2 regions of the Neobacillus sp. B24 genome follow, and region 1 is predicted to be linked to the other one. Evidence: a T-box and tRNA genes for the amino acid it is inferred to sense, from the RefSeq annotation. Region 1 holds a T-box; the other holds one or more tRNA genes.
The links. The T-box of region 1 lies ahead of metG (methionine--tRNA ligase). A T-box ahead of a tRNA ligase gene usually reads a tRNA of that ligase, here a tRNA-Met.
Positions count from the first base shown of each region.

Region 1 (15,157 bases):
AAAAAACAACAAATAGCCCCCATCTATCAATAGATGGGGACCACCGCATTTCTCCTGTCATGACATTTGCTTCCTTTTTCAAAATCAAAATTTTCTTGGGAATTGTCTGACTATGGCAGCCGTTATTGTATCGGCCATTTGTAAAGCCTCCGCCTCAATTTTATCAAACACCGCAACACTCCTAGTAAAATCGTGTTGGAGTATTAATACTGCTTCCCTTTCAGTTAGGGCCAGATGTTCGAAAAACATTTCTTGGAATTCCCTTCTTGAAATAAACGGATTGATAGTACTAAGGAATTGGGCAATTTCTGCCCCATTCTCATACCATCTTCTTTCTGCATCTGCCACAGCTCTTTGATCTCCTGCTTTGGCAGCTTGAACAAGTTCCGCTGCAATTACCAGGTGCTCCCTAATTAAGTTGGCGAACGTGGTGGCTTTAGTATTTCCGTAGAAAGGCCTTAGTATATTTCCCATATCTGTTGCATTTCGAAGAAGTCGTGTCGTATTCGCGTCTAAATCAGGTAAATTAAAAGCGATGCTATTGATTGTTAATCTTGTCCAATAGACGTGCTGTTCCCATGCTAGACGCATGGAATTACTTAACTTAAATTCCTGCTCACTAATAGCAGAATGATGGGACCGGGGTTTAGGCATCGTTTCACCTCCATTCTTCCTAAATCAGTTTCAGTATATTCGGATTCTAATAACATGCTTGTACTATTCTAACTGCGTCATCTCACATTTCTAATAATAGTGATAATATTTTACAAATTAGAAAAAAATAAAGTTGAGGAAAGGAGGGATTATGAATGTGTTTGAAAAAATGGTTATCAGGATTGGCTGTTTTGCTTGTAATGATTGTTGGCGCGACTACTCTAGTTTCACTTGGCGTGTCGGCACAATCAGATGCCATGGATACTTTGGAGACTGCGAATGCAATTGAGGTCATAATGAAAGATAATTACTTCAGTCCAGATGTCATCACGATTCCCAACGGAAAAACAACATCGTTAAAATTGAAAAACGCAGGCAATAGAGAACACACTTTCACAGTGGAAAAGCTTGGAATTGATGTCGAAGTCCAGCCTGGAAAAGAAACAACCATTACCGTGAGCCCGAAAAGCCCCGGTACATATAAACTGATCTGTCGGTACCATTCTCAGGATGGTATGGTTGGGAAAGTAATCGTTAAATAAAAAGCAGGCACGATCAGTCTACGTTGTATGGTGTATAAAAAAACCTCGTAGTAAAACTAACGAGGTTTTTACAGTCCAAATTGTGTATTTGAGGAGCTTGGAATGTCCAAGCTCTTCTGTCAGGTCTGATTTAAAAGCCGAAAAGTGGTCAACCAATAAACAATGTATTGTCCTACACCTAATGCTCCGACGCTCAAAATCGGGACAAAAATATTTTGTGAAAACCCGAAGCAAATGAAGGCTGCAACAGGGATGGCAAGACTGTAATAAATATAGACATTCCGGCATGCCTTATAAGTGACCCATTGTTGCCCTTCATCCATTTCTCGAAACTCATAAGGAATGTAACCCGCTAATTTGATTCTGTCTTCAGGATTTTTATGGTTATGTACTTTAATAAGAATACTCCAGACAAATACCAAAACAATAGCTATCCAAGCACATATTTTAGCCAATAACGGCTGGGTATCCGTTATTTTTAATGCTAGGCTGCAAGTAATTAAAGTTAGTAATATCATAGGAAAAATTGGTGTACGTAAAATCGATCTCAACAATTAAATCAGTCCTCCCCTTTTAGAAAAAACACATCCTCCACGGTGACTTTAAATGCTATTGCAATCTTTAACGCCATTGTCACTGACGGGGAATAGTCTCCTTTTTCGATTAATCCAATGGTTTGCCTGGTTACTCCAATTGCATCAGCCAAGTCTTGCTGAGTCCATCTATAACGCGCACGTAATTCTCTAACTTTATTTTCCAGCATAAATTTTACCTTCTTACATTATTTACTATAATTGTAAATTACTTATTGCAAAATGTAAATAATCATTTGCATTTTGCCATGAATAATGAACAGCAGTTAACTTACGTTTTACACTTATCTCCTCATCCTTCATCTGCGTCATATTAATATCCTATGTCGTATTTTTCATTTATTTTTCAATTTCTTTTATACGACAAAAATCTACCGTTATATCTCGAAAAATATATTGAGAGTAGTTTATCTCAAATGCATTCTCAACTTTACAATATATCTGGTTTAGATGGAGGGATTAACATGAAAAAAACTGAGTATGATCTTCCGAAAGAATGGTTGGAGTTAGTAAAAGAAGCCATGGAATCTGATATAACGAAAGAGGAATTTAAGATATTTATAGAAAAGGAAAAAGAGAAGCGGAAAAAACATAAATGATACTAGAGGGCCATAGTACCCTTGACAAACGGTAAATTATTTTCTAAAAAATTTTAGCCTTTACATAGATGATAAATATGTAAAGGCTTTCGGCCAACAATCTTTGTTTAACGGACTCCATACAACTGCTATTCCACGCGCACTTGATCACTTTTTGCATCAATATCAAATCTGCTGCCGCAAATATAGACATTCATCATTGCTTTTCCATTTGGACGTTTTAGTTTAAGAATTCGTTTTACCACAAAGTTTTTCTTAGATATTGCACTTCCATTTTTATAAAATACTAACTTGTCATGGATATTCAATTCCCCTATAAAATCCGTCACTTCCAGTTTTACTTCTTGATTTTCCACAAACTTAATGGACTGAATAGAAGCTGTGAATTTCCTATCATCTTTAATAAGTTTGTGAGTTTCTTGATCGTTAAACCTAAGCGATATGGCCGTATTCTCTCCTTGGGGTATTAACTTGCTTTTTTCCAACAGCAGCAATTGGGAAACAGCCTCCTGGCTTCCTTGCTGGGCCGCTTTTCTAAACCAAATGGCCGCCCGGTCATAATTTTCTTCATCAGCATATGACTTTGCAACCAAATACTGGTATTCACTATTCCCCTCTTTCAATACTACCTCTAAAAAGTCTTCCAATTGTTTTAATAAGCCAATTGGAATCAATCTTTGCACGAAAATATGTATTAATTGTAAGAGGGAATTTGCATGTCCTTCGAGATAAGCCTTCTGAAACCAGCTTACTGCATAACCTAGATTGCTTTCCTTGCCTAATTCACCATGAAAATAAATCTCGCCCAGCCTGTGTTGTGCAGAAGCATTCCCTCGAATCGCTGATAAAGCAGTAGTATTGAATTCCTTCTCCTCCGCACCACTAAAAGAATATGGTTGTTCCTCGAATATAATCTTGGTGTTAGCTAAATGTATTTTGGTATCTACCACTTTGAATTGTGAATAAACAGGGTGATCCTCACCACTAATATATAGTTTTCTAGCATTGACTCTATCTATTTTAAGGAGTGCCTCGTGATCAAATTCGGCAGCTCCTTCATACCATTTATACGATTCTAAATAGCCCGGGAAAAGCCCGAGCTCGCTATTATACAATTCCTTCAGTAATTTTACGGTTCCTATATTTAATAATGGAATACTAGTAATACGGCTGCTAAATTCCTCATCTGATTCAAAAAATAGTTTCTTGAGATAAACAGACTGACAAGAAATGTCATAATCACATATTTTTAAGGAAAAAGTTTTCGTATCCGCCATTACGGTCCCTTCCAAAACAGTTAAAGAAACCCGTAAAGGAAAGTTAAAAAGATTATCCTCTTGAGAAAGATTTTCTACATCCTTTAAGGTTACATAAAGCACATTCGGTTGTTCCAATACAAATGGCAGGCTTTGTTCTAGATCAAAACTAAATAATAAATTCTCATTTGAACTACTTTTTTGAGATAGATTCAAAAAAGCAATTCCTACCTCCACAGGGGGCATTTGTTTTACCCGCCGTATAAATTCTTCATCTGTTTCAGATCCATCTTTTTCAAGCATTTTTATGGCATCGTAAGAAGAATGATGTTCTTCTTTTATAAGGCTGTAATTGTTTTTAGCCATCGTTACTCACCTCATCACGACCTTTTTTCAAAAAAGTATTCAAGTAAAATAATTCGATTGCATTCCTATTTTTCCCTCCAATAATTAGAGCTGATTATCTAGTCAATTAGACTTATTTTTTAACGAATACGGCAATCACTTTATTGTTAAACAGTTTGGTTGTTTAATCTTTGAAGCTCTTCTTCCATTCTTGCAGTGTCTATCCGCTCAAACAATGGCTCTACTTTTGACAATTGCTGCGATTTAACAGTAAACGCTCTCCATTCGGTTTCTGTTGTATTGATCATTTCCTTCACTTTTGTGCTGGAAAAAGGAAGAAATGGTGTCAGGACTTGAGCTAAATTGGCAATAAGGTACACACAATCCGCCAGAGTTTGTTTACAAGACTCGAGATTATCGTTTATTTGTTTCCAAGGCTGTTGCTCATCAAAGTACTTGTTCGAAAATCTAACCAATTCAAATACTTTCCCCAACCCTTGTTTGAAGGCAGCAGTTTCAATGCAGTGACCTACTTCCTTGTAAAGTCGATTCACTCTTTCCTGAATATCTGTGGATATGTCTTTCTCAGGAACAACCCCAGCAAATGACTTTTCTATAAATTTTAATGTCCGATTGACGAAGTTTCCGTATGCCCCTAATAACTCGCTATTGTGGCTGTATATGAATTCTTTCCAAGAGAAATCAGCATCACGGTTCTCTGGTGCATTGATAGTTAAGAAATAGCGGATGGAGTCTGGGTCGTACCTTTGCAAAATATCCGGGACCCAAACGGCCCAATTCCGACTTGTCGATAATTTTTTCTTTTCCAATGTTAAATACTCATTTGAAACGATATGCGTCGGTAATGGTTCTTTTCCAAGACTTGTAAGAATTCCTGGCCAAATAATCGAATGGAAAGGAATATTATCTTTGCCGTGGACGTAATACGATTCCGCGGAAAAATTCCAAAAATGTGAATCATCGTTATTTGTTTCCTTCGCCCATAGTTTACTAGCCGTGTAGTATCCTGATACCGCCTCAATCCAAACATAGATTTTCTTCTCTTCATATCCAGCAACAGGAACGCTCACTCCAATCGGCAAATCCCTTGATACAGCCCGGTCCTGCAACCCTTCCTTTAAGTAGCGCTTCGTAAGAGAAATGGCATTTTCTCGCCAAAGATGCTTGTCTTCCGCTTCTTGGGTGTAATTCTCCAAAACATTTTGAAAAGTACTTAAGGAAAAGTAAAAATGCTCAGTAAATCTTGTTGTAGGTTCGTTTCCACAAAGTTTACATTTTCTTTCAAGCAGTTCGAGCGGTTCTAAGATCGTCGAACAATGATCACATTGGTCCCCGCGTGAAGGCTCTTTGCAAACTGGACAAAGCCCCTCCACATAACGGTCAGGCAAGAACTGCTGACAATGTTCACAATATGTTTGTTCGATTTCTTTTTTGTAAATCAGTCCTTTTTCCAGTAACTCTAAAAAGATTTCCTGCACGATTTTATGATGATGTTCCGTGTCAGTCCTTGTATACGTATCGTAGGAGAAACCTAATCTTGAAAAACACTCTTCGAATTCTTTGTGATAACGGTCTGCAATGACAGCCGGAGAAACACCTTCTTGTCTGGCCCTGACTGTAATCGGTGTTCCATTACAATCACTTCCTGACACATACAACACCTTTTCCCCCTTTAACCGGTAATATCTCGCCAGTATATCCCCAGGCAACAAACTAGAAATATGTCCTAAATGCAACGATCCGTTCGCATATGCCCAAGCCCCACCAATAAAAATACTCATAAATAAAACCTCCTAAAAAATGTAATTTTCAAAAAAACAAAAAAGCCCCGCCCTCAACTATAAAAGTTAAGGGCGGGGCTGAAATCCACGCGGTACCACCTTAATTCACAAATAGCTCACACCATTTGCCTCAACAAGTACGGAGTATCCAATCCTACTCTTATACTGTGACATTAATAACGAGTGCCAAATCCCGTCGTAGCCTACTTATACCTAGGGACCACGGGGACGGTTCTGGTGGTTCCTCATGGTAAGTATGTTCAGTACGCAGCTCAGAGACCATTGTTCAAATGACTGTTTTTGCTTCTTTTCAGCTGCCGAAGCTCTCTGGTGAAAAACAAAATCACTTTACTTTTTCTCTTCAAAGCCTTTATTTGATAATTAACAATATTTTATTCAACAATTTTCCAGAAGTCAATAAGAATATTTTTAGGCTCCTAGTGGTCGATATTTCCTATTGGTCCGAAGCTCCGGTTCACTTAAGTGAATTCCTTCGCAATCTTGTTTTGAACACTTGTGAAAGTTGATGTGGACTCGGTAAAAATAGTGACAATGTAATAATATTGAATAAAAAACAATTAAAAACCAACACTAATTGAACAACTTCGGAAAGGCTGTGTTTTTATTGAATCTTGAAACAAAAGTAGCTAATGAACTTCAAAAAATGATGACCTGGAACCTAGTTCCTGTATCAGTTCAAGAAGATATAAATGAGATTTGCGACAGTTTAATGAATGGATCTGTAACACTAGATGATTTGGAAAATCGAGATCCCTTTGTGGTAGAAATCATTAATAAAGCAATGAATCAAGCAGGAAAAGAACACAAATGAAATGTCGGGAAATGAAGGAGGTTAAAACCATTGTTGTAAAAAGAAATGTTCAAAACGATCAACTTCCTGAAGAGTGGGTTGAATTAGTAAAAGAAAGGGGATTTTGGGATACCGCCGAATGACTATGCACATTGAACGGTTATTTGATATGCAAATCAATCGAAAACGGATTTATCGACTTATGAAAATAGCCGGCATCGAATCGGTTATTCAACGCAGACGCAAAAAGCAAGTATCTACGTTCTTCCGATCAGCTTTAGTATCCTGAATATCTGGTATCCCGATGTTCTTAAATTACAGTCAAACGGCAAATTAAGACATTTATAAAAACAAATACTATTGTTTTAGAATAGGGGTTATTATATCAATGGCTTTTTGTAATTTTTCACTATTTTTACTATACATTTGTTTTGTTTCATTTGATTCAGTTCCAAGAGCAAATAATTCTAAATCTGCTTGGCATTTTTTCAAGGTTGAAAGGATTAAAGGTCTTTCCTGAGGGGAAGCGACCTGTAATTTATCGTCAAACAAGTCCACTGTGAGCTCACCATAGGAATTTACTTGTCCAAGGAATACATTTTCTATCGTAACCCCTAATTTTTCTAATTCAGTATGTAACCAAGCTCGACTTTGACCAATGGTGGCAAGTGGCTCATCCATTACTATACCATCCATAATGACAGTCTGGGGCTCTTTAACTGAGGCGGTTGTTAAGTTTAGATCCTTTGCTGTTAAAGGTTGATTCTCTTTTTTTAACATCACGGATAAATCCCCCGTTGGCTCTAACACCGCAAATTCTACATCAGCTACCTGAAAAACATCTTTTTTTCGAAGTAATTCTAATAACTCGTCCGTGGTGTATTTTTCTTTTTTTAGATTATCTTCCATAATTTTTCCATCTTTGATAAATATAGATCCTGTCCCTTCTACAAAGTCACGGAACTTTTGACTTTTTAAAGAGATGAGACTAACTAAATAAGGGATAGCTGCCATTGTCACAATTGCTAGTCCAGCTATAAAAATGCTATGTCTGACTTCAAGAATAACGATTGCTGCAATTCCTCCTATCGTAATACCTGTTACATATTCGAAGAAAGAAAGTTGAGATAGTTGCTTTTTACCTAGAATTTTTGTGCTAAAGAATAGAATAATCACAAATAAAATAACTCGAGAAACAACATTTAGCCAAAGAGGCATTAGTAGACCCTCCTATTTTAAAATCCTTTATATTGGAATTCTTCTCGTTCTAGTTCTCCAATTCGTTTTTTTAAATCCGTTACCACCTCATGTAAAATCATCATAGTTTCATGTAGTGTACGTTTCGATTCAATATCTAGAGTTCGTAATGCAAAACTTGAAAGACTGGCTTCCACACCTTTAAGGCTGGCAAGTGATTGTTTTACATCGGATGCGATTGTCATTTAATATTCTCCTTATCCTTTTGGTTTAAAAATCAAGGCACCTATAAAACCGAAGATAATAGAAGCAGAAATACCCGCACTCGTGACTTCAAAAATACCCGTAATAAGTCCAACAAGTCCATGTTGTTCAGCTTCTTGCATAGCCCCATGTACAAGTGCATTTCCAAAACTTGTAATAGGTACTGTGGCTCCCGCCCCGGCAAAATCAATTAAGGGTTCATATAAACCAAAGCCATCTAAAAGGGCACCAATTACTACAAGGGTACTTAACGTGTGTCCTGGTGTAAGTTTAAACACATCAAACATAATTTGACCAATAACACAGATGATACCGCCTATGACAAAAGCCCAAAAATAGATCATCTTATTATTCACCTCCATATTCAATTGATACCGCATGAGCAATGCAGGGAATGGTTTCGTTTTGCTGAAAGGACAACGGTGAAAGCAAAGCACCTGTTGCCACGATTAACATTCGTTTAAATTCACCTTTTTTCATCCGGTTTAACAGATGGCCATATACCACTGTCGCTGAACAGCCTGCACCACTTGCCCCAGCTAAAACAGGTTGTCCCTCCCGATAAATCATAAGACCACAATCTTGGTATTGTTCTTCGTTAATAAGAGTCCCGTGCTTTTTAAATAGATCCATGGAAACTTCATGTCCAATCCGGCCCAGGTCCCCGGTTACAATTAAATCGTAATAAGATGGCTCGACATTTCGTTCCTTTAAATGGGCTTCAATGGTATCAACCGCTGCTGGCGCCATAGCTCCTCCCATATTAAATGGATCTGTCAAGCCCATATCAATCACACGTCCAATTGTGGCAGAAGTGACACGCGGTCCTTCCCCAGAATCACATAAAAGGGCCACACCCGCACCAGTAACAGTCCATTGTGCAGTAGGGGGTTTTTGACCGCCGTACTCAGTTGGATAACGAAATTGTTTTTCAACAGCTGTATCATGACTGGATGCTCCGGTTAATAAATATTTCGCTCCTTTTGTATTCACAATATAAGCACCTAGAGCTAATCCTTCCATAGACGTGGAGCAGGCACCGAATAAACCAAAATACGGTGCTCCAATTGTTCGACTAGCGAAACTTGTTGGGGTAATCTGATTGATTAGGTCCCCAGCTAGGATAAATTGAACTTGATCCTTTTGGATGCCCCCTTTTTCCATGGCTTTTTGACAGGCTTCTTCAAAAAGGACTTTATGTGCCTTTTCATAGGAATCCTGTCCAAGCCATAAATCAGCATGAAGAAGATCGAAATCTTCTGCGATCGCTCCGTTTGCTTCAAATGGTCCACCAACTGTTCCGGTAGAAAGTATCACAGGTTTTTGTTCGAAGATCCATGTACGATGACCTGCGAGCATCATAAACCACCCCACCTTATTAAAATCGTCTTTACTAAAGCAATAACAAATGCAGAAAAAACACCAAATAATATGACCGCCCCAGCTAATTTAAACATATTGCCTCCGACTCCTAATACAAAACCTTCGGTTCGATGTTCAATAGCAGCTGAAATGACAGCATTACCAAATCCGGTAACTGGAACTGCTGAACCAGCTCCTCCAAATTGAGCAATTCGATCATAAACCCCAAAACCTGTAAGAAGCATAGCAATAAATATTAATGTACCCACAGTTGGATTTCCAGCCGTTTGGTCTGTAAAATCAAAATAATAAATGTATAAGTCTTGAATAACCTGGCCAATAAGACAAATCAGACCACCTGTTAAAAAGGCCTTTATACAATTTTTAAAAATGGGTCTGTTGATCTCTCGATTTTTTTGCAATTTTTGATATTCTTGCTGCACTGGGGTTAGTTGTTTCTTTTGATTATTTGACATAGCTTGCCTCTTTCTCTTTACGTTTTCTCTTTCATTAGATTTTTAATTTTATTTAAGTCCTTTTTTAAGCTCTTTTTATCTGTGTTGCCTTTTTGAAGTTTTTGTTCTAATTGTTCCAATTCCCATAACATTTTTTTATCTGTTGAAACAATTATTTCATGGTTTGGGTACATTTTTTCCAAGTCTAACTTTACTGAATTTTCAATTTTCTTTAGCCGAAAGCGATCAAAATTTTCAACTTTTATTGCTACAAAAAGCTCTTTATCTGTATTCACAGCCTTTACATCTGAAATTTCTTCTTTGACAATAATCTTTTCTTTAGCCCTATTGGCAACAGATTGACCGATGGGTTTACTCGTCTGTACTTGTGAAATACCAAAATCATTGTTATCCTCATCTAACTGATTTTGGTTATTGTTACATCCTGTTCCAAACCCAATCACGGCTAAAATGGAAAGAAAAATTTTTATTTTGGTTATTTTGTCTTTCATGGAACCATCTCCGTTTTTCCCATTATTTAAAGGACTTAAAAAAGGTTGGCCTCCCAACCAACCTTTTTTTCCTAATCATTATTGTTTGTATTGAGGTTCTTCTTGTTCAATTTGTTGAATGCGTGGTTCAAGGCTGTTAATAACGGATTGGGTTTGTTTAGCAGCATCTTGGTAAAGTTGCTTTGCCTGTTGATTATCTGTACCAAGAGCAAATGTTTCGAAACTTGCTTGTGCACTTTTTAAGCCGGCTAATGTCTGTTTTACTTGAGTAATCACTGTCATGATAAAATCCTCCTTGAAATTTTTTGACCTGCGTTTTTAGATTGTCTGAATCAAAATTTTGATATGCGGGAAATTTTTTGGAAAAATTGTTATAAAATTACTATTGGCGAATAGCACCATTTTTTCTGTAGTAACCTCGTTTCAAATCCCCATCAGTTCCAATATCGAGTTCGCTGTTCATCGTATGATTAAAAATAAAAAGTGGATTTGCGTATATTGCAAATCCCATCTAACCATCTTAGCTAAAAGATTATTATAGTTTTATTGTTCCGATGCAGATGCTTGGCCTTGTAACTGAGATTGTACTTGACTAATTAATGTTTGTATTTGTGCAACCTCATTTGATGCTTGTTTTAACGCTTCTGAAGCAAGAGTAGTATTAGCAGCTGATTGTTCAATCGCTGAAGTTATCATATCTTTTACTATAGAAGATGCTGCCTCTGCTTGTTTTAATTTATTTGTATCAATTTGATTATCCATGTTACTTCCTCCTGTTTGTAGTTTAGTACAACAGATAGAATGCCTCGAATAATATGTTTTATCCTCAATTCTAAATAAACAAATTTTCCTTTAGAAGACAATTATTGAGCAATTACTGAGAAATTGAGCTTTTTCAAAAAAATTTCCCTATCCCTGAGTATCAACCTCTGTATTTATTTATAATTCATTACAGGTATACAACCATTTAATTTCCTTCGCCTGTATAGTTGTTTTTTTACTTTGTGTCTCTTCCATTTTAAAGTAGGGATATTAACCCAAGAATAAAAATAGGTAAACGCATATTCTGGATTAAAAATGAAATGAAGGTGCTTTTCATGAATCCAGAACCGCAATATTATTACGATCTATCTCAGGAAAATAATCAGGTTGAAAATTTAGACCAAAGGATTTGGGGTATAAGGCCATTTTTCTTTAGACCCTTTTTTAGACCGTTCCCCTTTAGACCCTTCTTTTGGGGGCCATATTGGGCTAACCCTTTTCTAGGCGGTTTATTAGGAGGTTTATTAGGTGGCTTATTAACGGGGTTGATATTACGACCATATGGATTTTGGTATGCTTATCCTTATTATTATTATCCGTATTATCCGTATATTCTTTTTTAGCATCACGAACAAATGTTCGGTTTATCTTTCCATTAAAGAGATTATTACACTTAATAAACAAGAAAATGGGACCTCATTGAGAAGTCCCATTTTTTTGGGGAAAAATGATCCAATATAGGTAAAAAATTTTATGAATACTACCAGTTAGAATAAACAAAGAATAAACGAGAAAATCACAATGGAAAGGGCGGTAAAAATGAATCTTAAGTGGTTAAGACTATTACCAACAGTTTTTCTTTCTATCTTCCTGTTATTGGGGTGTAATAATAGAGATAAGGATAATAATCCACCACCACCTGAAGTGGATGTAAATCCAGGGACAGAAGAACCAATTGAAGATCCTCAAGACGCAGCAGATCCAGATAATATTGATGAAAATAATGTAAACACTGATAAAGAAGAACCAATTGAAGATCCTGAAGATGCAGCAGATCCAGATAATATTGATGAAAATAATGTAAACACTGATAAAGAAGAACCAATTGAAGATCCTAAAGATGTAAATGACCCAGATAATAAAGATGAATAAAATTAAACACCGTTTGTTCCGCAAACGGTGTTTTTCTATGTATCAAGGCTCGAGGCAAAAGTCGATAGAGTGTGGAAGGCAATACCTGGGTAATCTCCTCCAATAATCTAAGAATCATTAAGTCTCGTCCAAACTGTTCTGTAAGAGTAATGCTAATTCGATTGTTTTAAAAAACTCACCCAACTTCTAACTTTAAATGGAAAGTAGTTCCATCTAAAGTATATTCGTGAAATGATTGGGAAATTTAGTAAGGAATAAGAGCGCTGCGCGCAAGCGTTTTAATTATTTTTGAAAGAGAGGAAATTTATTGTTACAACTAAAAGAGTTATATTCAGATCTTCAAAACCAAACTGAAAAAGCAATAAAGGAAATAAAAAATTCTGATCACCCGATTGCGATTTTACTTCAAACTATATTGAGAGAGCAACTGGAAATGATTAAAAAGCTAATGCAAGAGCTTGCAAATGATAGGGCCGAACTAAAGAACATCACAGAATTTCTGACAATTATTTATCATGATAATGAAATAGCCAATCCTACATTTCGAGCATGGAAAAGAGCGGTTGAATGGATGAGTCTTCCATACCTGGAATCAGTGAATAATTTGGAGCCTTTGTTCCAGGAAATTAAGACCAACCTTGAACACTCAGCTGCCGAATTGGAAAGGATTTATGGGGCTGAGCAAACGAAGTATATCATCCCTTCTTTTTACATATCTGCCCTTCGCTAGCAGTAAAATCTTTTTTCTCACAACTAATATCCAAGGAGGAAGTTCAATGTCCTGGGAAACTGAAAGAACCGATATAAATGTGTACAGCCAGGGAGATATTGATAAGTGGGTGTACAGTACCTGTAATATATGCTCAATCGGCTGCGGCTGCTATATAGCTGTGAAAGATGAGAAGATAGTTGGAATCAAGGGAAACAGTGCCCATCCCATTAACAGAGGCAGACTTGGCCCAAAAGGGGAAAATCAGTGGTATGCCAATAATAGCCCCGATCGTCTGTTAACTCCCATGATCCGTGATTCTTCCGGAAAGTTAGTTCCTGCAACATGGGATGAGGCGATGAATTTAATAGTAAAAAAAGCGACCGATTCTCTAAAACAGAAAGGGTCAAATAGCATAGCCATCTATTCAACCGGACAAGGTTTCTTAGAGGATTACTATACAATTGCAAAGATCGGCAGGGCCGGCTTGCAAACTCATTTGCTAGATGCCAATACCCGGCTTTGTACAGCTACCACCGAATTTTGCTTACTACAATCATTTGGTGCAGATGGCAGCCCAACTTCCTATGATGATGTAGACGAAACTGATACGCTCTTGTTGTTTGGACACAATGTAGCTGAAACGGGTACAGTGCTGTTTGAACGGATAATGGACCGTAAGAAGAGAACAGGAAAACCGTTCATTATCACTGTTGATCCTAGAAGGACACTGACAGCAAAGGCCGCGGACATCCATCTTCAGCTTTATCCTGGAACAAATGTGGCTCTTTTAAACGGAATTCTTCATCTGATTTTAACAAATGGCTGGATTGATGAAAACTTTATTGATAATCATACAATTGGGTTTCAAGAAATGGAGGAATCCGTAAAAAATTGGACCCCGGAGAAAACTTCTGAAGTAACGGGGGTACCTATCGACCTACTCCTGCTTGTGGCAGCACAGCTAGGGAAAACACCATCACTTATCACCACCACTCTGCAAGGAATCTATCAAAGCGCTGATGCGACAACAGCATGTGTCGCCATCAATAATTTGCATTTGATTAGAGGGTTAATTGGCAAGCCAGGCTGCGGACCACTCCATATGGCAGGACAGCCAAGCTCATCCGCCAACCGGACAGCAGGCGGGGTGGGAACTTTTCCAGCACAGCGGAATTCGGCCAATCCGTCACATATACAAGAGATGGCAAGGCTATGGAATGTAGAGGAAGCGAAACTTCCGGTGGGACCGGAAAAGGGTATTGAGGAACAAATTGATATGATGGAAATGGGCCAAATCGGCTTCTTTTGGAATATCGGCACCAATCCCATGGTTTCTCTTCCGAATAGACGGCGGGCCAAAGCAGCATTTGAAAAAACATTCGTTGTAGTTCAGGATCCTTTTTTAACAGAGACGGCCACGGTTGCAGATGTTGTTCTGCCAACTGCTTTGTGGGGGGAAAAAGAGGGAGTGATGGAGAATACAGAGCGAACGATAAATTTATTAAGAAAAGCCGTCAACCCACCGGAAGGAGTAAGAACTGATTTTGAAATTTTGTTAGATTTTGCAAAACGGATGGGTTTAAAGGATCGTGATGGAAATCCGTTAATTGATTACACTACAACAGAAGAATGCTTTGAAGAGTGGAAAAATGTCTCTCGTGGCCGTCCTTGTGATATGACCGGGATATCTTACGAAAAGTTAGAAAAGTATAATGGCCTTCGCTGGCCTGTAAATGAAGAGCATCCTGAAGGTACAACCAGACTATATTCTGATTTTAAATTTCCTACAGAAACAGAATATACCCAGAGTTTTACGAAACATCAATTTACAGGACGGCCTTTAACAAAACAAGAATATGAAAGGAAAAATCCAAATGGCCGGGCAATCCTTTATCCAATCACCTATTTGCCACCTGCTGAACAGCCGACAAAAGAGTATCCAATGTGGCTGACAACAGGACGACTTGTTTGGCATTGGCATACCAGGACAAAGACGGCTCGATCACCTTTTTTGCATGTAGCTGCTCCCCGGGGATATGTGGAAATCAATGAGGCAGATGCAGAGTTACTTTCTCTTCTTCCTGGAGAACTTATCCGTATCTCGTCCCCACGTGGATGGATTGAGGTTCCTGCAAGAAT
Region 1 covers NZ_AP035777.1:2,586,778-2,601,934, reverse strand. Annotated here, with positions in the region: gene ACZ43M_RS12855 (acetylglutamate kinase) at 85-654, opposite strand; gene ACZ43M_RS12850 (cupredoxin domain-containing protein) at 810-1,196, shown strand; gene ACZ43M_RS12845 (hypothetical protein) at 1,316-1,750, opposite strand; gene ACZ43M_RS12840 (helix-turn-helix transcriptional regulator) at 1,756-1,959, opposite strand; gene sinI (DNA-binding anti-repressor SinI) at 2,254-2,388, shown strand; gene ACZ43M_RS12830 (tetratricopeptide repeat protein) at 2,517-4,010, opposite strand; gene metG (methionine--tRNA ligase) at 4,157-5,791, opposite strand; T-box leader at 5,857-6,165, opposite strand; gene ACZ43M_RS12820 (hypothetical protein) at 6,417-6,623, shown strand; partial or broken gene ACZ43M_RS12815 (IS3 family transposase) at 6,721-6,852, shown strand; gene ACZ43M_RS12810 (DUF421 domain-containing protein) at 6,960-7,820, opposite strand; gene ACZ43M_RS12805 (DUF1657 domain-containing protein) at 7,838-8,044, opposite strand; gene spoVAE (stage V sporulation protein AE) at 8,057-8,407, opposite strand; gene spoVAD (stage V sporulation protein AD) at 8,412-9,422, opposite strand; gene spoVAC (stage V sporulation protein AC) at 9,422-9,901, opposite strand; gene ACZ43M_RS12785 (YhcN/YlaJ family sporulation lipoprotein) at 9,919-10,449, opposite strand; gene ACZ43M_RS12780 (DUF1657 domain-containing protein) at 10,471-10,674, opposite strand; gene ACZ43M_RS12775 (hypothetical protein) at 10,936-11,154, opposite strand; gene ACZ43M_RS12770 (hypothetical protein) at 11,490-11,777, shown strand; gene ACZ43M_RS12765 (hypothetical protein) at 11,974-12,306, shown strand; gene ACZ43M_RS12760 (hypothetical protein) at 12,614-13,036, shown strand; gene ACZ43M_RS12755 (molybdopterin-dependent oxidoreductase) at 13,083-15,157, shown strand, end outside.

Region 2 (15,157 bases), 2.3 Mb from region 1:
GGATGTAGCAAATGGGGAAAGCCAAGTTCAGGGCTTTTTAGATAAGGGGAAACCGTATCGTAAGGGATTTAGTTTTAAACATAATCTTGATGGCCTGGGGAAGTTATTGAGATTCCTTAAAGAACTTGAAAAAATAACAGGTGGTCATCAACCTTCGGTTGTGTTGGAATCGACAGGTCATTATCATACTCCTGTTGTTCATTTTTTGGAGGAACAGAACTATGTCTATATTATTGTGAACCCACTTATTTCTCATAGAGCTAAAAGTACAAGTCTTAGAAAGGTAAAAACGGATGCGATTGATGCTTACCATTTATGTGAATTGTATTATAAAGAGGAATTAGAGCCCCACAAAAAGCGTGGAATACAACTTTTAAACCTTCGAAATCTTACAAGGCAACAAGAGTCTTTAGCTGAAGTAGCAGCTCAAACAAAGTTACAATTTCACGCTATTTTGGATCAGGTTTTTCCTGAGTTTAAAGGTGTATTCGGGAGTTTATTTTCAAAGGTTTCATTGCTTACTCTTCTAGCTTTTCCAACTTCTGAAGCGGTGTTAAGTGCAAGCGAGTGTGAAATAGCAGCTAAGATTACCTCACTGTGCCATAGTCGCTCGAAAAAATGGGCAAAAGAAAAGGCCCAAGCATTAAGAAATGCGGCCCTTCGTAACCCGTTTCAAAAAAACTTATATCAGAGTCATATTATCAATATCGAAATACTGGCAAATATAATTCTTCAATACCAAGAGCATCTATCGAAGTTACAAGCAGAAATAGATGCCCTAGCTAAAGAATTTGAAGAATATAAGATTATCCAGTCTATCCCTGGGATCGGAGAAAAAATCGCCGCCACGATTATTTCCGAAATTGGAGAGATAGATCGGTTTAATCACGCAAAAAAGCTGATAGCATTCGCAGGAGTCGATCCAAGTGTTTATTCCTCAGGTAAATTTACCGCCTCGAAAAACCGTATCACTAAACGAGGTTCTATCAGGCTCAGACATGCTTTATATCTGGCAGTTCAAAGTGGGATACGTGATTCTCGTAGGAAGAAAACAACAGAAGAAATCATCCCACGTAACAAAAGGTTAAGAGCTTTTTATGACAAAAAGCGAGACGAAGGAAAACCTTATAGAGTAGCTGTCATTGCCTGTGTTAATAAGTTATTACATTGGATTTATGCCTTACTAAAAAGCAAAACAAATTTCCATGATATGGATTAAATCCTATATATAACTAAATAAAACAAAACCTTCCAGTATAGTAGTGAGGGAAGGTTATTTGGCATGCTTATTTTTAGTATAACACGTGTATTTTTAACTTTTTACTGAAAAATGTTGACAAACTATTAGCTGGTTTTGATTAGTATTAGGCTATACTATACAAACGTTTATTTAGTATCTTGGACTTTTCACTCAAACGTTCGTAATATAAGGTTAGCCAGATTTTTCTGGTTGACCTTTTTCTTATTAGTCTTATTATAGCGGTAGTCGGGGTAGAACGGCTCAAACGTGGGACTTGATCCCGAAATCAAAACTGTTCACCCCCTACTTGTATGAACATGTTTCGGGCTGGTTGGGACGCAGATCCCGTTTAACAAGCGAACCTATGACATTACAAGGAGCTTTAGGGGTTACCGACTAATACTATATTTTGGAGGGGGAGATTAAGTCATGAATCCAGTCGTAGGTCTGGATGTAGCAAATGGGGAAAGCCAAGTTCAGGGCTTTTTAGATAAGGGGAAACCGTATCGTAAGGGATTTAGTTTTAAACATAATCTTGATGGCCTGGGGAAGTTATTGAGATTCCTTAAAGAACTTGAAAAAATAACAGGTGGTCATCAACCTTCGGTTGTGTTGGAATCGACAGGTCATTATCATACTCCTGTTGTTCATTTTTTGGAGGAACAGAACTATGTCTATATTATTGTGAACCCACTTATTTCTCATAGAGCTAAAAGTTCAAGTCTTAGAAAGGTAAAAACGGATGCGATTGATGCTTACCATTTATGTGAATTGTATTATAAAGAGGAATTAGAGCCCCACAAAAAGCGTGGAATACAACTTTTAAACCTTCGAAATCTTACAAGGCAACAAGAGTCTTTAGCTGAAGTAGCAGCTCAAACAAAGTTACAATTTCACGCTATTTTGGATCAGGTTTTTCCTGAGTTTAAAGGTGTATTCGGGAGTTTATTTTCAAAGGTTTCATTGCTTACTCTTCTAGCTTTTCCAACTTCTGAAGCGGTGTTAAGTGCAAGCGAGTGTGAAATAGCAGCTAAGATTACCTCACTGTGCCATAGTCGCTCGAAAAAATGGGCAAAAGAAAAGGCCCAAGCATTAAGAAATGCGGCCCTTCGTAACCCGTTTCAAAAAAACTTATATCAGAGTCATATTATCAATATCGAAATACTGGCAAATATAATTCTTCAATACCAAGAGCATCTATCGAAGTTACAAGCAGAAATAGATGCCCTAGCTAAAGAATTTGAAGAATATAAGATTATCCAGTCTATCCCTGGGATCGGAGAAAAAATCGCCGCCACGATTATTTCCGAAATTGGAGAGATAGATCGGTTTAATCACGCAAAAAAGCTGATAGCATTCGCAGGAGTCGATCCAAGTGTTTATTCCTCAGGTAAATTTACCGCCTCGAAAAACCGTATCACTAAACGAGGTTCTATCAGGCTCAGACATGCTTTATATCTGGCAGTTCAAAGTGGGATACGTGATTCTCGTAGGAAGAAAACAACAGAAGAAATCATCCCACGTAACAAAAGGTTAAGAGCTTTTTATGACAAAAAGCGAGACGAAGGAAAACCTTATAGAGTAGCTGTCATTGCCTGTGTTAATAAGTTATTACATTGGATTTATGCCTTACTAAAAAGCAAAACAAATTTCCATGATATGGATTAAATCCTATATATAACTAAATAAAACAAAACCTTCCAGTATAGTAGTGAGGGAAGGTTATTTGGCATGCTTATTTTTAGTATAACACGTGTATTTTTAACTTTTTACTGAAAAATGTTGACAAACTATTAGCTGGTTTTGATTAGTTTTTTTAAGAAAAACCCTCTCCTTATGGAAAGGGTTAATTGTAAATTTCAATGTCCAAACCAGGGTTTGCATTTAGGGCCAAGTCAGCTCTGATTCCTTTTTCAAACATAACACTGCCGGCTGCCGCAATCATTGCTGCGTTATCTGTACACAACTTTAACGGCGGAATAACCAGCTCAACATCCCCATCGGAAAAAGCGGCTTCCAAGGCGCTTCTAAGCCCTTTGTTGGCAGCAACTCCTCCGGCGACCAGCACCTGCTTCACACCATATTCAGCTACGGCCTTAATCGTCTTGGTCACTAGGACATCAATCACACTGGCTTGAAAGCTTGCCGCCAAATTCTCCGGCGCAATCGTCTCACCGCGCTGCTCGGCATTATGGACTGTATTGATCACCGCTGATTTTAATCCGCTAAAGCTAAAATCGTAAGACCCTTCCTCAAGCCATGCACGTGGCAAATCGATCGTCGGACTGCCTTCGTGGGCCAAACGGTCAATATGAGGACCGCCAGGATACGGCATGCTTAACGTCCGGGCTACCTTGTCATAGGCTTCTCCCGCAGCATCGTCCCTTGTTTCGCCAATTACTTCAAAGTGGCCATGCTCTTTCATATAAACTAATTCTGTATGGCCGCCTGAAACAACCAACGCCATCAATGGAAACTTCAATTCCGTCACCAATCGATTAGCATAAATATGTCCGGCAATATGATGTACCGGCACCAGCGGCTTATTATGAGCAAATGCCAGCGCCTTCGCTGCATTTACCCCAATGAGCAGTGCCCCTACCAGTCCAGGTCCTTCAGTAACGGCAACTGCATCCACTTCCGCCATTGTAATTCCTGCCTGTTTCAATGCCTCTTCCATTACGATTGTAATTTGCTCGACGTGATGGCGTGAGGCAATTTCTGGAACCACACCGCCAAATCGTTTATGGCTTTCAATCTGCGAGGCCACCACATTTGCCGCTATTTCACGGCCATTTTTAATAATGGCCACTGCGGTTTCATCGCAGCTTGTTTCAATTCCTACTATCCATTGTTCGTTTTTCATAAATTCACCCACATTACTAACGCGTCTTCCTGGTTATCCGAGTAATAATTTTTCCGGATTCCGCCATTTTGAAATCCCAGCTTCCGATAGAGGGATTGAGCAACATGATTAGTCACCCTGACCTCAAGCGTCATACTCCTCGCTCCCTTTTCCCTCGCGATGGACATCAGTTTACTCAGCATCGCTTCCCCTAACTTGCGGCCTCTGTACTGGGGCAGAATCGCGACATTTGTCACGTGAGCCTCATCGATGACAATCCAAACCCCGCAGTACCCGATAACCACATGGTCTTTTTCAAGAACAAGATAAACCGCGAATTTATTATTGTATAATTCATTATAGAAAGCCTCACGGCTCCACGGAGTCGTGAACGATGCATGCTCTACCTCTAAAATCTGGTCGAGGTCCTCTTCCCGCATATATCGAAAAACATACGAATCTTCCATTTCTCTCTACCCTTATCCATTTAAAGTTTTGTCTTTAGCCTCGAGCCACTTTGCCTCTGCCTCTGCCAAGCGGATGTAATTCGGAACAAAGGTATGTATGTCTTCCCCTTGTTTGTCTCTTCCTAAAAAAGCAAGTTCCGCCGGGCGCGGGTTATGTTCCGTAATGCTTGCAAAAATTGCTTTTGAGCCTAAACCCTCTTCAATCTTGGTACGATGAATGGGCAGGTCGTTTCCAACGAATAAAATGGGCTCGCTGACAGTAGTCAATTTTTCAACCCAATCCCCCAGCATCACTAATTGATCCTGCTCCATTACTCTCAGTTTCCCATCTTCGTAATCATACAAACCGGTATAAACTTGTCCCCTTCGTGCATCAAATAATGGTGATACAAGCCCGGAAAAATACCTGCCTGGACCTGCGGCAACAATCTCCAAACTGGAGATCCCAACAAGCGGAATATTTAGTGTCCACGCCAATGTTTTAGCAATAGTCACCCCTATCCTGACCCCGGTATAGGAGCCCGGTCCTTTTGCCACCACAATTTTAGTCAAATCTGCCGGTGTCTTGCCGCAATCCTTCAACAGAGTTTGGATGGCTGGCATAATCCGGATTGAATGATTCTTTTTTAAGTTGGTTATGTACTCACCAAGTACCTGTTCCTCTTCTAAAAGCGCTACTCCTAACGTGTAATTAGAAGTATCGATTGATAATATCGTCATTTAAAAAAGCTCCTTACATAAATCCTCATAGCGCCTGCCTTTTGGCACGAGCACCAATTTTCGATTGGCCTGTTCTTCGTGATATAAGTAAATGGTTAACCGTTCTTCAGGAAGCTGCTCCTCAATTAAATGGGCCCATTCCACTACTGTTACACCATCACCTTCAAAGTATTCATCAAACCCAAGATCTTCAAGCGCATCAGCAACTCGATATACATCCATATGATATAACGGCAGCCGCCCCTGATATTCTTTTATGATTGTAAACGTCGGGCTATTGACTGTTCGCTTAATGTCCAATCCCTTTGCTAACCCTTTTGTAAAAGTCGTTTTGCCCGCGCCGAGGTCACCTTCTAAAGCTAGCACATCCCCTGGCTGCAAATGCTCTGCTAATTTGCTTGCAAACTGAGCAGTCTCTTCCGAACTGGACGTCTTAATTTCAAATTGATTCATTCCATCACCTTTTAGTAAATCTATATCCTCATTGTACCTTAATTAATTGTAAAAAAAACCTTAGGACGCTTCCTAAGGCTATTATTTTCCTATGTATTTGAAAAAAGGCTGTTTTCGTAAACTTTGTTGTTTTGCAAGAAAAGCGGTGGTTTATTCAATTAGGAATAAGCGGACTCTGTGAAAAGGCTGGATTACAGGATTGCCCCCTTTGAAAAGTAAAAAATAAGCGGAAGTTTTTCCGTTATTTGCAAAATTGAGCTTATTTAGTAAGAAATAAGCGGAGTTTTTTCCGTTATTCAATGAAATACCCGCGATTTTAGCAGTTTAAAATGAAATAAGGGAAATTCCTCCTTCTATTTCAGCTAATTAACATCCATTTTCCTAAATAAGGGGAATTACTACCTCTATTTTTTAGAACGAGCTTTAAAAAGGGAGCAAAAAGCAACGATGTTTTAGAAAAGAGCCTTGAAAAAAGAACATAAAAAAAGCCGAAACCATGTTTCGAACTTTGTTTATCGCCTATAAAAGTGGCGGTCTGGACGGGACTCGAACCCGCGACCTCCTGCGTGACAGGCAGGCATTCTAACCAACTGAACTACCAGACCAGATTGCGGGGGCAGGATTTGAACCTGCGACCTTCGGGTTATGAGCCCGACGAGCTACCGGACTGCTCCACCCCGCGACAATAAGAAGTATAAAGTTTACGTCATGCTAAAATAACGCTTGACTGTATCAATCTCAGAAAGCTTAATCAAGCAGCAGCTCGATTGATACAACTCGCAGAATATTCAACGATACATGCTCGTTGCTCCATCCCGCACAACAATATGTGTGTTATAAAAACACAGCCTGGCAACGTCCTACTCTCACAGGGGCGCTTGCCCCAACTACCATCGGCGCTGAGAAGCTTAACTTCCGTGTTCGGTATGGGAACGGGTGTGACCTTCTCGCCATAGTTGCCAGACTTTTTTTGAGGTTTCATTCCCTCAAAACTAGATAATGCAGAAGAAGTAATTGTAAACCGAATAATCAATATGACTTGTCTAGCTTTGGCTCCTAACTTCTCGGCCGTTTCGGTCCGTCCCAACAAATCCAAAATCGGGATTTGCTGTGCCGGCCCTCCAACGTCTGTCGAAGTTGGACAGTCGCCTCCGCTTTTCTATTTGGTTAAGTCCTCGATCGATTAGTATCAGTCAGCTCCACATGTCACCATGCTTCCACCTCTGACCTATCAACCTGATCATCTTTCAGGGATCTTACTAGCTTGACGCTATGGGAAATCTCATCTTGAGGGGGGCTTCATGCTTAGATGCTTTCAGCACTTATCCCGTCCGCACATAGCTACCCAGCGATGCCTTTGGCAAGACAACTGGTACACCAGCGGTGCGTCCATCCCGGTCCTCTCGTACTAAGGACAGCTCCTCTCAAATTTCCTGCGCCCACGACGGATAGGGACCGAACTGTCTCACGACGTTCTGAACCCAGCTCGCGTACCGCTTTAATGAGCGAACAGCCCAACCCTTGGGACCGACTACAGCCCCAGGATGCGATGAGCCGACATCGAGGTGCCAAACCTCCCCGTCGATGTGGACTCTTGGGGGAGATAAGCCTGTTATCCCCGGGGTAGCTTTTATCCGTTGAGCGATGGCCCTTCCATGCGGAACCACCGGATCACTAAGCCCGACTTTCGTCCCTGCTCGACTTGTAGGTCTCGCAGTCAAGCTCCCTTGTGCCTTTACACTCTACGAATGATTTCCAACCATTCTGAGGGAACCTTTGGGCGCCTCCGTTACTCTTTGGGAGGCGACCGCCCCAGTCAAACTGCCCACCTGACACTGTCTCCCACCCCGATCAGGGGTGCGGGTTAGAATTTCAATACAGCCAGGGTAGTATCCCACCGACGCCTCCACCGAAGCTGGCGCTCCGGTTTCTCAGGCTCCTACCTATCCTGTACAAGCTGTACCAAAATTCAATATCAGGCTACAGTAAAGCTCCACGGGGTCTTTCCGTCCTGTCGCGGGTAACCTGCATCTTCACAGGTACTATAATTTCACCGAGTCTCTCGTTGAGACAGTGCCCAGATCGTTACGCCTTTCGTGCGGGTCGGAACTTACCCGACAAGGAATTTCGCTACCTTAGGACCGTTATAGTTACGGCCGCCGTTTACTGGGGCTTCGATTCAGAGCTTCGCTTACGCTAACCCCTCCTCTTAACCTTCCAGCACCGGGCAGGCGTCAGCCCCTATACTTCGCCTTGCGGCTTCGCAGAGACCTGTGTTTTTGCTAAACAGTCGCCTGGGCCTATTCACTGCGGCTCATCACAGCTATTCACCGTAATGAGCACCCCTTCTCCCGAAGTTACGGGGTCATTTTGCCGAGTTCCTTAACGAGAGTTCTCTCGCTCACCTTAGGATTCTCTCCTCGCCTACCTGTGTCGGTTTGCGGTACGGGCACCTTTTATCTCGCTAGAGGCTTTTCTTGGCAGTGTGGAATCAGGAACTTCGGTACTATATTTCCCTCGGCATCACAGCTCAGCCTTTGTGAGAAGCGGATTTTCCTGCTTCTCAGCCTAACTGCTTACACGCGCATAACCAGCAGCGCGCTTACCCTATCCTCCTGCGTCCCCCCATCACTCAAACGATAAAGAGGTGGTACAGGAATATCAACCTGTTGTCCATCGCCTACGCCTTTCGGCCTCGGCTTAGGTCCCGACTAACCCTGAGCGGACGAGCCTTCCTCAGGAAACCTTAGGCATACGGTGGACGGGATTCTCACCCGTCTTTCGCTACTCATACCGGCATTCTCACTTCTAAGCGCTCCACCAGTCCTTACGGTCTAGCTTCAACGCCCTTAGAACGCTCTCCTACCGCGGACACCAGACGGTGTCCACCCACAGCTTCGGTGATACGTTTAGCCCCGGTACATTTTCGGCGCAGAGTCACTCGACCAGTGAGCTATTACGCACTCTTTAAATGGTGGCTGCTTCTAAGCCAACATCCTGGTTGTCTAAGCAACTCCACATCCTTTTCCACTTAACGTATACTTTGGGACCTTAGCTGGTGGTCTGGGCTGTTTCCCTTTTGACTACGGATCTTATCACTCGCAGTCTGACTCCCACGGATAAGTCATTGGCATTCGGAGTTTGTCTGAATTCGGTAACCCGATGAGGGCCCCTAGTCCAAACAGTGCTCTACCTCCAAGACTCTTACTACGTGAGGCTAGCCCTAAAGCTATTTCGGAGAGAACCAGCTATCTCCAAGTTCGATTGGAATTTCTCCGCTACCCACACCTCATCCCCGCACTTTTCAACGTGCGTGGGTTCGGGCCTCCATCCAGTGTTACCTGGACTTCACCCTGGACATGGGTAGATCACCTGGTTTCGGGTCTACGACTACATACTATGACGCCCTATTCAGACTCGCTTTCGCTGCGGCTCCGTCTTTTCAACTTAACCTCGCATGTAATCGTAACTCGCCGGTTCATTCTACAAAAGGCACGCCATTACCCATGAATGGGCTTTGACTACTTGTAGGCACACGGTTTCAGGTACTATTTCACTCCCCTTCCGGGGTGCTTTTCACCTTTCCCTCACGGTACTGGTTCACTATCGGTCACTAGGGAGTATTTAGCCTTGGGAGATGGTCCTCCCTGCTTCCGACCGGATTTCACGTGTCCGGCCGTACTCAGGATCCACTCAGGAGGGAACGAAGTTTCAACTACAGGGCTTTTACCTTCTACGGCTGGCCTTTCCAGGCCGCTTCATTTACCCCGTTCCTTTGTAACTCCATGTTGAGTGTCCTACAACCCCGAAAGGCAAGCCTTTCGGTTTGGGCTGTTCCCGTTTCGCTCGCCGCTACTCAGGGAATCGCGTTTGCTTTCTCTTCCTCCGGGTACTTAGATGTTTCAGTTCCCCGGGTCTGCCTTCCATACCCTATGTATTCAGGTAAAGATACTGCTCCATTACGAGCAGTGGGTTCCCCCATTCGGAAATCTCCGGATCAAAGCTTACTTACAGCTCCCCGAAGCATATCGGTGTTAGTCCCGTCCTTCATCGGCTCCTAGTGCCAAGGCATCCACCGTGCGCCCTTTCTAACTTAACCTAAAAGGTTTTACTCTAACATTCATTAGAGAGAAAAACTAAAATGGCGATCACTCGGTTTTTACTTGGTTACTTCTTCTTACGATTATCTAGTTTTCAAGGAACAAAAAAGTTTCGAGAGAATAATTCCCTCAAAACTAAACAAACAGAAAACAATCAACGTTTTATTAGTCCGTAAGGACTAACTATTCCTTAGAAAGGAGGTGATCCAGCCGCACCTTCCGATACGGCTACCTTGTTACGACTTCACCCCAATCATCTGTCCCACCTTAGGCGGCTGGCTCCTTACGGTTACCCCACCGACTTCGGGTGTTACAAACTCTCGTGGTGTGACGGGCGGTGTGTACAAGGCCCGGGAACGTATTCACCGCGGCATGCTGATCCGCGATTACTAGCGATTCCGGCTTCATGCAGGCGAGTTGCAGCCTGCAATCCGAACTGAGAATGGTTTTATGGGATTGGCTCAACCTCGCGGTTTTGCAGCCCTTTGTACCATCCATTGTAGCACGTGTGTAGCCCAGGTCATAAGGGGCATGATGATTTGACGTCATCCCCACCTTCCTCCGGTTTGTCACCGGCAGTCACCTTAGAGTGCCCAACTAAATGCTGGCAACTAAGATCAAGGGTTGCGCTCGTTGCGGGACTTAACCCAACATCTCACGACACGAGCTGACGACAACCATGCACCACCTGTCACTCTGTCCCCCGAAGGGGAAAGTCCTATCTCTAGGAGTGTCAGAGGATGTCAAGACCTGGTAAGGTTCTTCGCGTTGCTTCGAATTAAACCACATGCTCCACCGCTTGTGCGGGCCCCCGTCAATTCCTTTGAGTTTCAGCCTTGCGGCCGTACTCCCCAGGCGGAGTGCTTAATGCGTTAGCTGCAGCACTAAGGGGCGGAAACCCCCTAACACTTAGCACTCATCGTTTACGGCGTGGACTACCAGGGTATCTAATCCTGTTTGCTCCCCACGCTTTCGCGCCTCAGCGTCAGTTACAGACCAGAAAGCCGCCTTCGCCACTGGTGTTCCTCCACATCTCTACGCATTTCACCGCTACACGTGGAATTCCGCTTTCCTCTTCTGCACTCAAGTCCCCCAGTTTCCAATGACCCTCCACGGTTGAGCCGTGGGCTTTCACATCAGACTTAAAGGACCGCCTGCGCGCGCTTTACGCCCAATAATTCCGGACAACGCTTGCCACCTACGTATTACCGCGGCTGCTGGCACGTAGTTAGCCGTGGCTTTCTGGTCAGGTACCGTCAAGGTACCGGCAGTTACTCCGATACTTGTTCTTCCCTGACAACAGAGCTTTACGACCCGAAGGCCTTCTTCGCTCACGCGGCGTTGCTCCATCGGACTTTCGTCCATTGTGGAAGATTCCCTACTGCTGCCTCCCGTAGGAGTCTGGGCCGTGTCTCAGTCCCAGTGTGGCCGATCACCCTCTCAGGTCGGCTACGCATCGTCGCCTTGGTGAGCCGTTACCTCACCAACTAGCTAATGCGCCGCGGGCCCATCTGTAAGTGTCAGCGTAAACCGACTTTCAGCTTACCAACATGTGTTGGTAAGAATCATCCGGTATTAGCACCGGTTTCCCGGTGTTATCCCAGTCTTACAGGCAGGTTGCCCACGTGTTACTCACCCGTCCGCCGCTAACCAACAGGAGCAAGCTCCTATTGATTCGCTCGACTTGCATGTATTAGGCACGCCGCCAGCGTTCGTCCTGAGCCAGGATCAAACTCTCCAAAAAAGATGAGTTGATTAGCTCATAAATGTTACGTTGGCTTCATTCCGTTAGGAATGAATAATTTTATTGTTGACGTTTTTGTTTGTTTAGTTTTCAAAGAACTATTTTACTGGAGCGGGTGATGGGAATCGAACCCACAACAACAGCTTGGAAGGCTGTGGTTTTACCACTAAACTACACCCGCATATATAATTTTGAATGGTCGGGAAAACAGGATTCGAACCTGCGACCCCTTGGTCCCAAACCAAGTGCTCTACCAAGCTGAGCTATTTCCCGAAAGGATTTTATGGCGCGCCCGACAGGAGTCGAACCCATAACCTTCTGATCCGTAGTCAGACGCTCTATCCAATTGAGCTACGGGCGCCTATTCTTACGAGACAACTTTTATATTGTATCACAGCCAATTTGCTATGTCAATATATTTTTTTGGTGCGGCCGAGAGGACTTGAACCTCCACGGGGTTGCCCCCACTAGGCCCTCAACCTAGCGCGTCTGCCATTCCGCCACGACCGCGTTGCTAAATTAGCGACAAAAGTAATCATATCACGTTTTCTTGTTTATTTCAACAAGAAAATATTGGTGCGGGTGAAGGGAGTCGAACCCCCACGCCTTGCGGCGCCAGATCCTAAGTCTGGTGCGTCTGCCAATTCCGCCACACCCGCATCTTTAATGGCTGGGCTAGCAGGATTCGAACCTACGAATGACGGAGTCAAAGTCCGTTGCCTTACCGCTTGGCTATAGCCCAATAAAGAATATTTAGATAAGAAACAGGAAATGAATTGTTTTTCATTCCCCATTCCTGATGACCCCTACGGGATTCGAACCCGTGTTACCGCCGTGAAAGGGCGGTGTCTTAACCGCTTGACCAAGGGGCCAAAAATTATAGAATAACCTGGCGGAGAAGGAGGGATTTGAACCCTCGCGCCGCTTACGCGACCTACACCCTTAGCAGGGGCGCCTCTTCAGCCACTTGAGTACTTCCCCAATATGGCTCCGCAGGCAGGATTCGAACCTGCGACCGATCGGTTAACAGCCGATAGCTCTACCACTGAGCTACTGCGGAATAATTAATACTAACATACTCATAGATAATATGTGTCCCCGCCTCAGAAAGTAAATGCAAGGAGCAGCTCGGCGTGTACAACTCGCAGCCGATTCATGATACTCTGCTCGTCTCTACCACTGAGCTACTGCGGAATAATTATTATATTAAAACTTGTCGGCCATTCGACTCTTTAAATTATAATGACGTCACTGACTAAAGTCAATACGATTTTTAATAGAAATAACTGGATGAAGCAAATCCTTATTCTAAAAGGAATTCCTTTACCTTTATCAGCTTACCTCTGCACTTGCCGCAAACATACTTGCTTGTATTAATGCTTCTTTTTCTTTGGAATGATAGATTGCAATTCGAACATTTATATAAGAGGATTTTTTTCACAGTACGCTTTCTTTTTACATCTGGGAGTTGATTGCAAAATCGAGGTGCTCCTACTTTTTTCAATAAATATTTGAATTCCGGGTCGCGATGCTGGTATCCCCTGCCCTCCAGATGAAGATGGTAATGACACAACTCGTGCTTGATAATCCCGATTAATTCAATTTCTCCCAATTGGTCAAGATACTTTCGATTGATTTCGATATTATGGGTACCGAGCAAATAGCGTCCGCCGGTTGACCGTAATCGCGAATTAAATGTTGCTTTATGACGAAATGGCTTACCAAAGAATTCATTCGAGATTTTTTCCACGAGCATTTGAAGTTCTGCGTCTTTCATTTTTTACGGTCTCCCCACTTTCTTTCGAACGTGACAACCTATTATAGCATATATTGTTTATACCCCTTATGAGATATAACTTTTCGGGAGGTTTTATAAATGCCGACTTGGTTCCAAAACCAAATGAAAAGAGCTTTTTATGAGAAAAACCGCTATCAAATCAAGCTATTAAACCAGTGCTGGTTTTTTTACAGAAAAAAACACTGCTCTTAAGGGCAGTGTTTTGGTATTAAGATGGTTTCAGCATCGTTAAGGCCACGCGACCTTTTTTCATATCGACAGAATCGACCCACACCGTGACGACATCTCCTACGGAAACGATGTCGAGCGGGTGTTTAACAAAGCGGTTGCTTAGCTTGGAAATATGCACAAGCCCATCCTGCTTGACCCCGATATCAACAAACGCACCGAAATCAACCACATTTCGAACAGTTCCCTGCAGTTCCATACCCGGCTTCAAATCTTCAAGCTTTAGTACGTCCTTCTTTAAAAGCGGCGCCGGCAGTTCATCACGCGGGTCTCGTTCTGGCTTTACTAATGCATCAACAATATCCTTCAATGTTAATTCTCCAATTGAGAGTTCTTCTGAAAGGGACTTAAGGTCAAGCCCGTTTAAGGCAGTCTTTAGTTCTTCCGTTCCTAAATCGACAGTGGTAAAACCAAGATTCTTCAGGAGTTTCTCAACCTCGGCATAATTTTCCGGATGAATGCCGGTGCGGTCTAACGGCTGCTTCCCATCCAACACACGCAGAAAGCCAATTGCCTGCTCAAAGGTTTTTGCCCCCAGACGCGGGACTTTCTTTAGTTGTGTCCGGCTGGTAAACTTGCCGGTCTCATCGCGCATTTTCACAATATTGTTGGCTGCCGTTTTGTTAAGTCCGGCTACATACTGCAGCAATGACGAAGAGGCAGTGTTTACATTGACGCCCACCTGGTTAACAGCTGTCTCCACAACAAAATGCAAAGACTCGGACAAACGTTTTTGTGATACATCGTGCTGGTACTGGCCGACACCGACGGATTTCGGATCGATTTTTACCAATTCCGCAAGCGGGTCCTGAAGGCGGCGGGCAATCGAAACGGCGCTCCGTTCTTCTACTTGGAAGTTCGGAAACTCTTCTCTCGCCAAGTCGGACGCAGAATACACACTCGCCCCTGCTTCATTGACAATTAAATAGAAAATCTCTCCGCCTACTTCTTTTAATATATCAGCAACAAATTGTTCGGTCTCTCTTGATGCTGTTCCGTTCCCAATCGCAACCATTTCCACTTTGAACTCTGTCAGGATGTTGATAAATTTTTGTTTTGCATCCCTTGTTTTTGAAACCGGAGGATGTGGATAAATCACGTCAATCTTTAATACCTTTCCAGTCTCATCTACGACCGCAAGCTTACAGCCTGTCCGATACGCAGGGTCAACCCCCAGCACCATCTTGCCCTTTAATGGCGGCTGAAGCAAAAGGTTTCGTAGATTTTCCGAGAAAATATGGATCGCCTGTTCTTCTGCTTTTTCGGTCAACTCATTACGGATTTCCCGCTCGATTGACGGCTGAATTAATCGTTTATAGCTATCCTCTATCGCTTCTAAAACATATGGCGCAGATGGTGCATGTTGTTTCTTAATCCATTTTCTCGAAAGATAAGCAATGACAACGTCAGGATTCATTTTAATCGATACCCGCAGGATTTCTTCCTTTTCGCCGCGGTTTAGTGCCAAGATTCGATGCGGAACAATTTTATTGACCGGTTCTTCGTACTCATAGTACATTTCATAAACGTTCTTTTCGTCTTTATCGGCATCTTTCACAACC
Region 2 covers NZ_AP035777.1:276,462-291,618, reverse strand. Annotated here, with positions in the region: gene ACZ43M_RS01580 (IS110 family RNA-guided transposase) at 1-1,219, shown strand, start outside; gene ACZ43M_RS01575 (IS110 family RNA-guided transposase) at 1,670-2,908, shown strand; gene tsaD (tRNA (adenosine(37)-N6)-threonylcarbamoyltransferase complex transferase subunit TsaD) at 3,087-4,106, opposite strand; gene rimI (ribosomal protein S18-alanine N-acetyltransferase) at 4,103-4,552, opposite strand; gene tsaB (tRNA (adenosine(37)-N6)-threonylcarbamoyltransferase complex dimerization subunit type 1 TsaB) at 4,565-5,272, opposite strand; gene tsaE (tRNA (adenosine(37)-N6)-threonylcarbamoyltransferase complex ATPase subunit type 1 TsaE) at 5,273-5,725, opposite strand; tRNA gene ACZ43M_RS01550 (tRNA-Asp) at 6,254-6,330, opposite strand; tRNA gene ACZ43M_RS01545 (tRNA-Met) at 6,334-6,407, opposite strand; rRNA gene rrf (5S ribosomal RNA) at 6,573-6,689, opposite strand; rRNA gene ACZ43M_RS01535 (23S ribosomal RNA) at 6,889-9,824, opposite strand; rRNA gene ACZ43M_RS01530 (16S ribosomal RNA) at 10,020-11,569, opposite strand; tRNA gene ACZ43M_RS01525 (tRNA-Gly) at 11,677-11,750, opposite strand; tRNA gene ACZ43M_RS01520 (tRNA-Pro) at 11,766-11,842, opposite strand; tRNA gene ACZ43M_RS01515 (tRNA-Arg) at 11,854-11,930, opposite strand; tRNA gene ACZ43M_RS01510 (tRNA-Leu) at 11,994-12,079, opposite strand; tRNA gene ACZ43M_RS01505 (tRNA-Leu) at 12,144-12,228, opposite strand; tRNA gene ACZ43M_RS01500 (tRNA-Gln) at 12,237-12,311, opposite strand; tRNA gene ACZ43M_RS01495 (tRNA-Glu) at 12,370-12,441, opposite strand; tRNA gene ACZ43M_RS01490 (tRNA-Ser) at 12,460-12,550, opposite strand; tRNA gene ACZ43M_RS01485 (tRNA-Asn) at 12,555-12,629, opposite strand; gene ACZ43M_RS01480 (SprT family protein) at 12,873-13,346, opposite strand; gene cmpA (cortex morphogenetic protein CmpA) at 13,446-13,559, shown strand; gene ACZ43M_RS01470 (Tex family protein) at 13,576-15,157, opposite strand, start outside.
Region 2: it encodes a tRNA-Met, which carries the amino acid that the T-box ahead of metG (methionine--tRNA ligase) is inferred to sense. The anticodon was not compared.